DNA from 2 places in the Paeniglutamicibacter kerguelensis genome. Region 1 is predicted to be linked to the other one. Evidence: riboswitches for the same ligand, from Rfam matches in the RefSeq annotation. Region 1 holds a riboswitch; the other holds the start of a gene.
What was found. Region 1 has a riboswitch for glycine ahead of cycA (D-serine/D-alanine/glycine transporter). Riboswitches for the same ligand answer to the same signal wherever they lie in the genome.
Positions count from the first base shown of each region.

Region 1 (3,835 bases):
GCCATCAAGGTGTCGGCCTGGGTGGTCAGTGCCCAGATGATGAAGCCGAAGAACGCGAGCACCACATAGGGCATGAACGTTCCACCGGGCATCTTGAACTTGCTCTCCTCGTGCAGCTGCGGACGGCGACCGCGGTAGACGATGTAGCTGACCAGGATGATCGACCACACGAACATGAAGCACAGCGCCGAGACAGTGGTGACCAAGGTGAAGGCCTCAGCCACCGAACCCTCGGCGTAGAGCAATGCCACGCCGGCAAGCAGGAACATGCAGGAGAACAGCAGTGCGTTGCGCGGAACCTTGGTCCGGGAGAGCTTCGCGAAGACCTTGGGAGCGTCGCCCTCCTCGGCCAGTCCGTGGATCATGCGGGAAGTCGAGTAGATACCGGAGTTTGCACTGGAGGTTGCCGAGGTGAGCACCACAAAGTTCACAATGCCGGCGGCACCGGCAAGGCCTGCCAGGGCGAACATGCCCACAAACGGTGACTCCTCGGCGCTGAACAGGTTCCACGGCTGGACCGCCATGAGGATGACCAATGCGCCGACGTAGAAGAACAGGATGCGGATCGGGATGGAGTTGATCGCACGCGGCAGGGTCGTCTCAGGGTCCTTCGTCTCGGCGGCGGTGGTACCGACCAGCTCGATGCCGACGAACGCGAACACGGCGATCTGGAAGCCGGCGACGAAGCCCATGAAGCCGGTCGGGAACATCCCGCCGTCGCTCCAGAGGTTCGTGAAGGAGGCTGTGACGCCGTTGTGCTCGAAGCCCGTGATGACCATGACCAGGCCAATGACGATCAGCGCGCCGATGGCGACGATCTTGACCAAGGCAAACCAGAACTCGGTTTCGCCGAAGTTCTTCACGCTCGGCAGGTTAAGTGCCACCAGCAACAGGATGCAGGCCACGGCCGGGATCCACAGCGGCAAGTCCTTCCACCAGTACGCCACATAGTGGGAGATCGCCACAACGTCGGCGATGCCCGTTACCACCCAGCAGAACCAATAAGTCCAGCCGGTGAAGAATGCCGCCCACGGACCAAGAATGTCCCCGGCGAAGTCGGAAAAGTTCTTGTAGTTGGTGTTGCTCAGCAGCAATTCGCCCATCGCGCGCATCACGAAGAAGAGCATGAAGCCGATAATCATGTATACGAAGATCACTGAAGGCCCGGCGACCGAGATGGTCTTGCCCGAGCCCATGAACAGGCCGGTGCCAATGGCCCCGCCGATCGCGATCAGTTGGATGTGGCGGTTGGAGAGCCCGCGCTCGAGGTGGGGCGCGGAACTGTTGTTGCTCATGCTGTTGCCTTCCAGATGGGTGCTGGTGCTTCGGTGGCATGCCGTGGACGATTCCCCAGCAGCATTTGCCTGCGCGGGCGAGGTTCTGACTCGCGTCCGCCGCATTGTTCTCCGAGGCAACCATTCCCATGCCGACGCACTTGCAGGAGTGCCCAGTGGCGGCGCGCGGCGAACTCCGGATCCAGCAAAGCGGGATCGCGGAGCAGGCCGGCGGGCGCGCCAATGGGCAGCCGGGCAGTGGCATGGGTGGGTAGCAACTTGGAGGAACTCCCGAATAGCGCGCGGGCGATGCCGCGCTGTTCTTTGGATCCTCCCCAATCTGTTTACTTACCTGAGAGTTTCCATCCCGACCCGAACAGGGTGGGACTTGCTCCTTCGGTGAGTACGGATTCGACCGTACTGCTTTCCAGATTCGCCTCTTCGTGGCGGTGCGGGGGCCTGAGAGTTTCCTGGGGAGGAATTGCTCCTACGGCGCCCGACCATGGCTTGGACGGGACTCTCCCGCCACGTGTCGACAGCGATATGTTTGTGATTGCAGTCACAATTTACGCTTGGCGTGCTCATGACGCAACTCACGAAACCCCCGCCTGCCGCGATGGCCAGGAAAAACATCACGCTGACATGGGATGGAATGGGATACGCAGTTGCGTCATATTTGCCAGGCGGGACACTAAGCCGCGTGGGCCGAGCAGATGAACGCCCACGCGCCGACAAACCCCCGACGCAACGCGCCCCTGCCCAAATGCCCTGCCTTCCACCACGGCACATCGTCGGCGACCAGGACGCGCACCTCGTTGTGAATCGGGCACGTTTTGAGTTTTCTCACGATAGTCACACCGGTATTTCGTCAGGACATTTCAAATTACGGGCGTTGCCAGTGGAGGGTCGGGGGCGCTTTCGGCCTGATTCACGGCAAACACAAAGTGGCGCTCCTGCATCGAATCGGCTCGCTTGTTCGTTGGACCTAATAGAGAAGCCAACGAATCGACCAACGGAGCCCCTTGCCTTCATTCCATGCGGCACCCTCCTCGGAGGTCACCACGACCCCCCAGCCCGAGCACACTGATGCTCGATCGGGTGTTCCGTTGCGCCACCGGACCATTGTGCTGCTGGGCATCGACGGGGCAGGCAAGACCACGGCCGCGACCGCCCTCGTTGCGGGAATCCGCGACACCGGCATTCGGGCCCAATTGCTCCGCAACCCGGCCGGGCGGCGCTGGATGTCCCGGGTGGCAGCACGGTTCGGCACCGCGTTGCCACCGACCTGGGCCAACCGGCTGGAGTCCGTGGTGCGATGCGTGAACGTCTTCGTCGCCCATACCCGGGCCTCCGTATTTCCCGGAACCACCGTCATGGACCGGCACTTGGCGTGCCAACTGGTACTGCGTTCGGTCCGCGGATTGCCGCGCGGCCGTCTTCTGCCCTGGATCATGGACCGACTTCCCCAGCCCGATGCCGTCATCTTGATCGACGTCCCCGCCGAAGTTGCACATGCCCGGATCCTTGCGCGCGGCGAAGACAGCGAGACGATGTCCTACCTGGTCTCGGCACGAGAGGCATATCTGGAGATTGCCGCGGCCAAGGGCTGGCACGTCGTTGACAGCTCCGGCATCCCGGAAAACGTCGCCGTCGACACCCTTCGGGCCGCATCGCACAATGCCTGAGCCGTGAAACGGCTGATGCCCAACTCTCCCGACCACGACCAATACCCTCTGACCGGCGCGTCAGCGAAACGGGCAGAGACCCGGCCGCTGGAGGCAACTTCAGCGCCAACTGCAAATCCACCCGCCGTCGATGATGTGCGCCCCTCCGACTTGGCCATAGGCAGATCGGGGATTCTTCAGTCCTGAGAAATATCCCCCACTTCTTCGGCCGATCCCGGGCCCGATCCACCTATTTTCGGTTTTGCCCACCGATTCCGTGCCGGAGTGACTGCATTTTTCGAATACGCGAAGAACTGCAAATCTTTCCGCTAAATGACTCTAGAAAGCGCTGGCAAAGTGCGGAAATGTAGTTCTCACGCAGAAAGAACGCCGGAACAACCCACCAGGTTCACCAAAGAAGATGACCCCGGACCGGCACCGGCAATCAAGCAAGGAGAAGGCAATGACCGAGCAGAACTCGACCGAGAACCGTATCGCAGCAATCGAACAGGATTGGGCAACCAACCCCCGCTGGAACGGCGTTACTCGTGATTACTCGGCAGCTGATGTTGTGAAGCTCCAGGGCTCGGTTCAGGAAGAGCACACCCTGGCAAGGCGCGGCTCCGAAAAGCTCTGGAAGCAGCTCACCGAGGAAGCCCCGACCGGCGGCTACACCAACGCATTGGGCGCCCTGACCGGCAACCAAGCAGTACAGCAAGTCAAGGCCGGCCTCCGCGCCATCTACCTCTCCGGCTGGCAGGTCGCCGCCGATGCAAACCTCTCCGGCCAGACCTACCCGGACCAGTCGCTTTACCCAGCCAACTCGGTTCCGCAGGTTGTCCGCCGCATCAACAACGCATTGCTTCGCGCCGACCAGATCGAGCACGCAGAAGGCAT
Region 1 covers NZ_JAGIOF010000004.1:220,638-224,472, forward strand. The annotation lists gene cycA (D-serine/D-alanine/glycine transporter) at 1-1,295, opposite strand, end outside; glycine riboswitch at 1,712-1,809, opposite strand; gene JOF47_RS20410 (dTMP kinase) at 2,297-2,959, shown strand; gene aceA (isocitrate lyase) at 3,402-3,835, shown strand, end outside.

Region 2 (3,835 bases), on a different contig from region 1:
CCACCAGTTCCCCGGCGGGGCGCTCGCCGTCGCGCAGCAGGTCGAGGATCAACCTGCGGTGTGGTTCGGCCAGTGCGGCATATGCGCTCATGCCGTTCATATTACTGTGTGGAAATATGTTGCGCAAGGTCGGCTGGATGCTCGGGGACGTCGCCGGTCCCGCCCGCCCCGCCTTTGCTCTGGCCAAGCGCTGCGGCTAGTGGTTGGCTGGGAAACATGAGTCAAGATGCAGTGCAACACGAGGACGAGCCGCACGATGCGGGGGTTGCGGCGCGGCTGAATTGGCTGCGAGCCGGGGTGCTCGGGGCCAATGACGGAATCGTTTCGGTGGCAGCGGTGGTGGTCGGCGTGGCCGGGGCAACGGCGGCCAACGGGCCGATCATCGCGGCCGGTGCCGCGGCTTCCATCGGTGGCGCCATCTCCATGGCCCTGGGGGAGTACGTCTCGGTCTCCAGCTCCGCCGATTCCCAGCTGGCGCTCATCGAAAAGGAGCGCCGGGAGCTCTCGGAGATGCCCGAGGTCGAGCTCGAGGAGCTTACCGCGATCTACCGGGCCAAGGGCCTGAGCGCGGAAACGGCGGCGCGCGTTGCCGGGGAGCTCACGGCCCACGACGTGCTCGCCGCCCACCTGGACGCCGAGCTGCACCTTGACCAGGACGAGGTTCTCAGCCCGTGGCATGCCGCCGTCGCCTCCGCGATTGCCTTTTCCGTCGGCGCGGTGCTGCCCTTTGCCACTGCGGTGTTCCTGCCCGGCCCGTTGAAGATCCCCGTCACGTTCGTTGCGGTGCTGCTCGCGCTTGCCTTCACCGGCGCGATGGGTGCCAGGCTTGGCGGTGCACCGATGCTGCGTCCGACGATCCGGGTCCTGGTCGGCGGGGCCGCGGCGCTTGTTGTCACGTTCGCGATCGGCTCCTGGCTGGGGGTCTCCGGCGTCGTGTAGCTGTATTCGCCCGCGCCGGATGCCGTGGCGTGCAAAAAGGTCCGCGGGGAGGATGCCTGTTGGCATTCTCCCCGCGGACCTTTTCGGAGGTGTTCCCGTGTGTACCCGTGCGGAGGCCGGGCCTAGCCGGCAACCTGCAGCGAGGTGTTCCAGTTGAAGTCGGCCAGGGCCGGGTTGACCTGCATGGCCATCATCAGCAGCTGGAAGCCTTCGAGCTCGCGGGCGTGGTGGATGCCACCGACCTCGAGGGGGCGCATGCCCGCTGCGGTGACGAATTCGGCCACGGCGGTGCGGGAGGCATCGTCGCCCGCAATGAAGATGTCCTGGGTCGCGCCGCCGGCGTTCCCGGCGGCCAGCGGGCCCGCGAAGTTGGTGTTGAAGGCCTTGACGACGCTGGCGGAGGTGAGCGCGGCGATTTCCTCGGCTGCGGAGCTGCCGTGGGCGGTGGTCAGCGAATCGAAGGTTGCGAAGTCGACCGGGTTGGAGATGTCGATGAGGATCTTCGCATCCAGCGCCGCGCCCTGGGCCTGGACGTATTCCTTGGAGGCGTCGAAGGGCAGTGCCAGGATGACGATGTTGCCGGCCGGGGCCTCGGTGGCGTTGCCGGAGGCGGTGCCCTGGCCGAGTTCGGCCGCGAGCGATTCTGCGGCCTCGGTGTTGCGGGCCAGGACCTGCAGGTTCTTGCCCGCGGCGAGTGCGCGGGTGGACAGTGCGCGGGCCATGTTGCCGGTGCCGATGATGGTGATGTCGATGGACATGGGTGCCTTCTTTCCGAAGAGTCGAGCGAGGAAGTTCTTCATGGTGTCCTCAAAACTTTTGGTTGAACTTTCAAGTAAAACACTAGACCTCCATTGATTGAAGCGTCAAGTGTTTGTCCGAAATTTCTTTCAGGGGAGCCGGTGGCGGCGAAAAATCGCTTGCTGATATGGGTTGGGGCGGTGCGTGTTGTTTAGCTCACGCATCGCCGGTAGGATGGTAAGCGTGCCTCGCAGGGGGCACAGCCACTGACATGCGGCGGGAGAGTCCCGCACAACGTAAGTTGGTCGGGCGCCGTAGGAGCAATTCCTCCCCGGGAAACTCTCAGGCCCCCGTACCGCCGCGAAGAGGCAACTCTGGAAAGTAGCAACATCGCCACGGCGGTGCGGCTCACCGAAGGTGCAAGCATTTGTTTCGCCGTCAAGCGAAGCAGTGCGGAAACTCTCAGGTCACAGCAACAGGGTCGGGGAGGGACTTGCAGCTCGTTCGGCGTGCACGCACGCCGATGACCCAATGGAGTTCCCCATGACCGTGACCCCGTCCGCTGAGTTCGTCGCCCGCCACATTGGCCCCCAGGGCAGCGACATCGACACCATGCTTGCCCAGCTTGGTTATTCCTCCCTCGACGAACTCGTCGATACGGCCGTTCCGGCCGACATCCGCCAGAGCGAGCCCCTGAACCTGCCTGCCCCGCGCACCGAAGCCGAGGTCCTTTCCGATCTCCGCGTGCTCGCCGGCAAGAACGTCATGAAGACCCAGATGATCGGCCAGGGTTTCTCCGACACCTACACCCCGCCGGTGATCCTGCGCAACATCCTTGAGAACCCGGCCTGGTACACCGCCTACACCCCGTACCAGCCGGAAATCTCCCAGGGCCGCCTCGAGGCACTGCTGAACTTCCAGACCATGGTCATGGACCTGACCGCGCTGCCGATCGCCAACGCCTCGCTGCTTGACGAAGCCTCCGCCGTCGCCGAGGCCGTGCTGCTGATGCGCCGCGCCAACAGGGCCAAGGGCACCGCCAAGACCGTGCTGGATGCCAACCTCTTCCCGCAGACCATCTCCGTGGTGCAGGGTCGCGCCGAAGCCCTGGGCTTCGAGGTTGAAATCGCCGACCTGACCGCGGGCCTGCCCGAGGGTGACATCTCCGGCATCGTGCTGCAGCAGCCGGGCAACAACGGCGCCGTCGTCGACCACGCCGCAATCATCGCCGCAGCCAAGGAGCGCGGTGCGATGGTCACCGTCGCCGCCGACATCCTGGCCCTGACCCTGATCACCGCCCCGGGCGAGCAGGGTGCCGACATCGCCGTCGGCAACACCCAGCGCTTCGGCGTTCCGCTGTTCTTCGGCGGCCCGCACGCGGCCTACATGGCAGTGCGCAATGGCCTGGAGCGTTCGCTTCCCGGCCGTCTGGTCGGCGTCTCCAAGGACTCCGCCGGCGCCCCCGCCTACCGCCTGGCCCTGCAGACCCGCGAGCAGCACATCCGCCGCGAAAAGGCCACGTCCAACATCTGCACCGCCCAGGCGTTGCTGGCGATCACCGCCTCGATGTACGCCGTTTACCACGGCCCGGCAGGCTTGAAGCGCATCGCGCAGCGCACCCACAACCACGCCCGCACCATCGCCACGGTGCTTTCCGGTGCAGGCCTGGAACTGGCCGCCGACGCCTTTTTCGACACCGTCCAGGTCAAGATCGCCGACATCGACGCGATCATCGCCAAGGCCGAAGAAGCCGGCATCAACCTGCGCCGCGTGAACGCCGACACCGTGGGCATCTCCACCGACGAGACCACCACCCCGGCACACGTTGCCGCCATCGCCGCAGTCTTCGGCGTCACCGGTGAAGGTTTCAAGGCCGAGGGCTTCGAGCTTCCGGCGGCAGTGGTTCGCACCAGCGACTACATGAGCCACCCGATCTTCAACACCATCAAGTCCGAGACCCAGATGCTGCGCTACCTGCGCCGCCTCTCGGACCGCGACCTGGCCCTGGACCGCACCATGATCCCGTTGGGCTCGTGCACCATGAAGCTGAACTCCACCGCCGAAATGGAATCCATCTCCTGGCCGGAATTCGCCTCCATCCACCCGTACGCCCCGGAACACCAGACCGAGGGCTGGCGCGACCTGATCACCGACCTTG
Region 2 covers NZ_JAGIOF010000001.1:3,029,929-3,033,763, reverse strand. The annotation lists gene JOF47_RS13935 (ArsR/SmtB family transcription factor) at 1-91, opposite strand, end outside; gene JOF47_RS13930 (VIT1/CCC1 transporter family protein) at 217-939, shown strand; gene JOF47_RS13925 (NADPH-dependent F420 reductase) at 1,062-1,739, opposite strand; glycine riboswitch at 1,945-2,045, shown strand; gene gcvP (aminomethyl-transferring glycine dehydrogenase) at 2,221-3,835, shown strand, end outside.
Region 2: linked by a shared signal. The riboswitch ahead of gcvP (aminomethyl-transferring glycine dehydrogenase) and the one ahead of cycA (D-serine/D-alanine/glycine transporter) in region 1 are both predicted to bind glycine.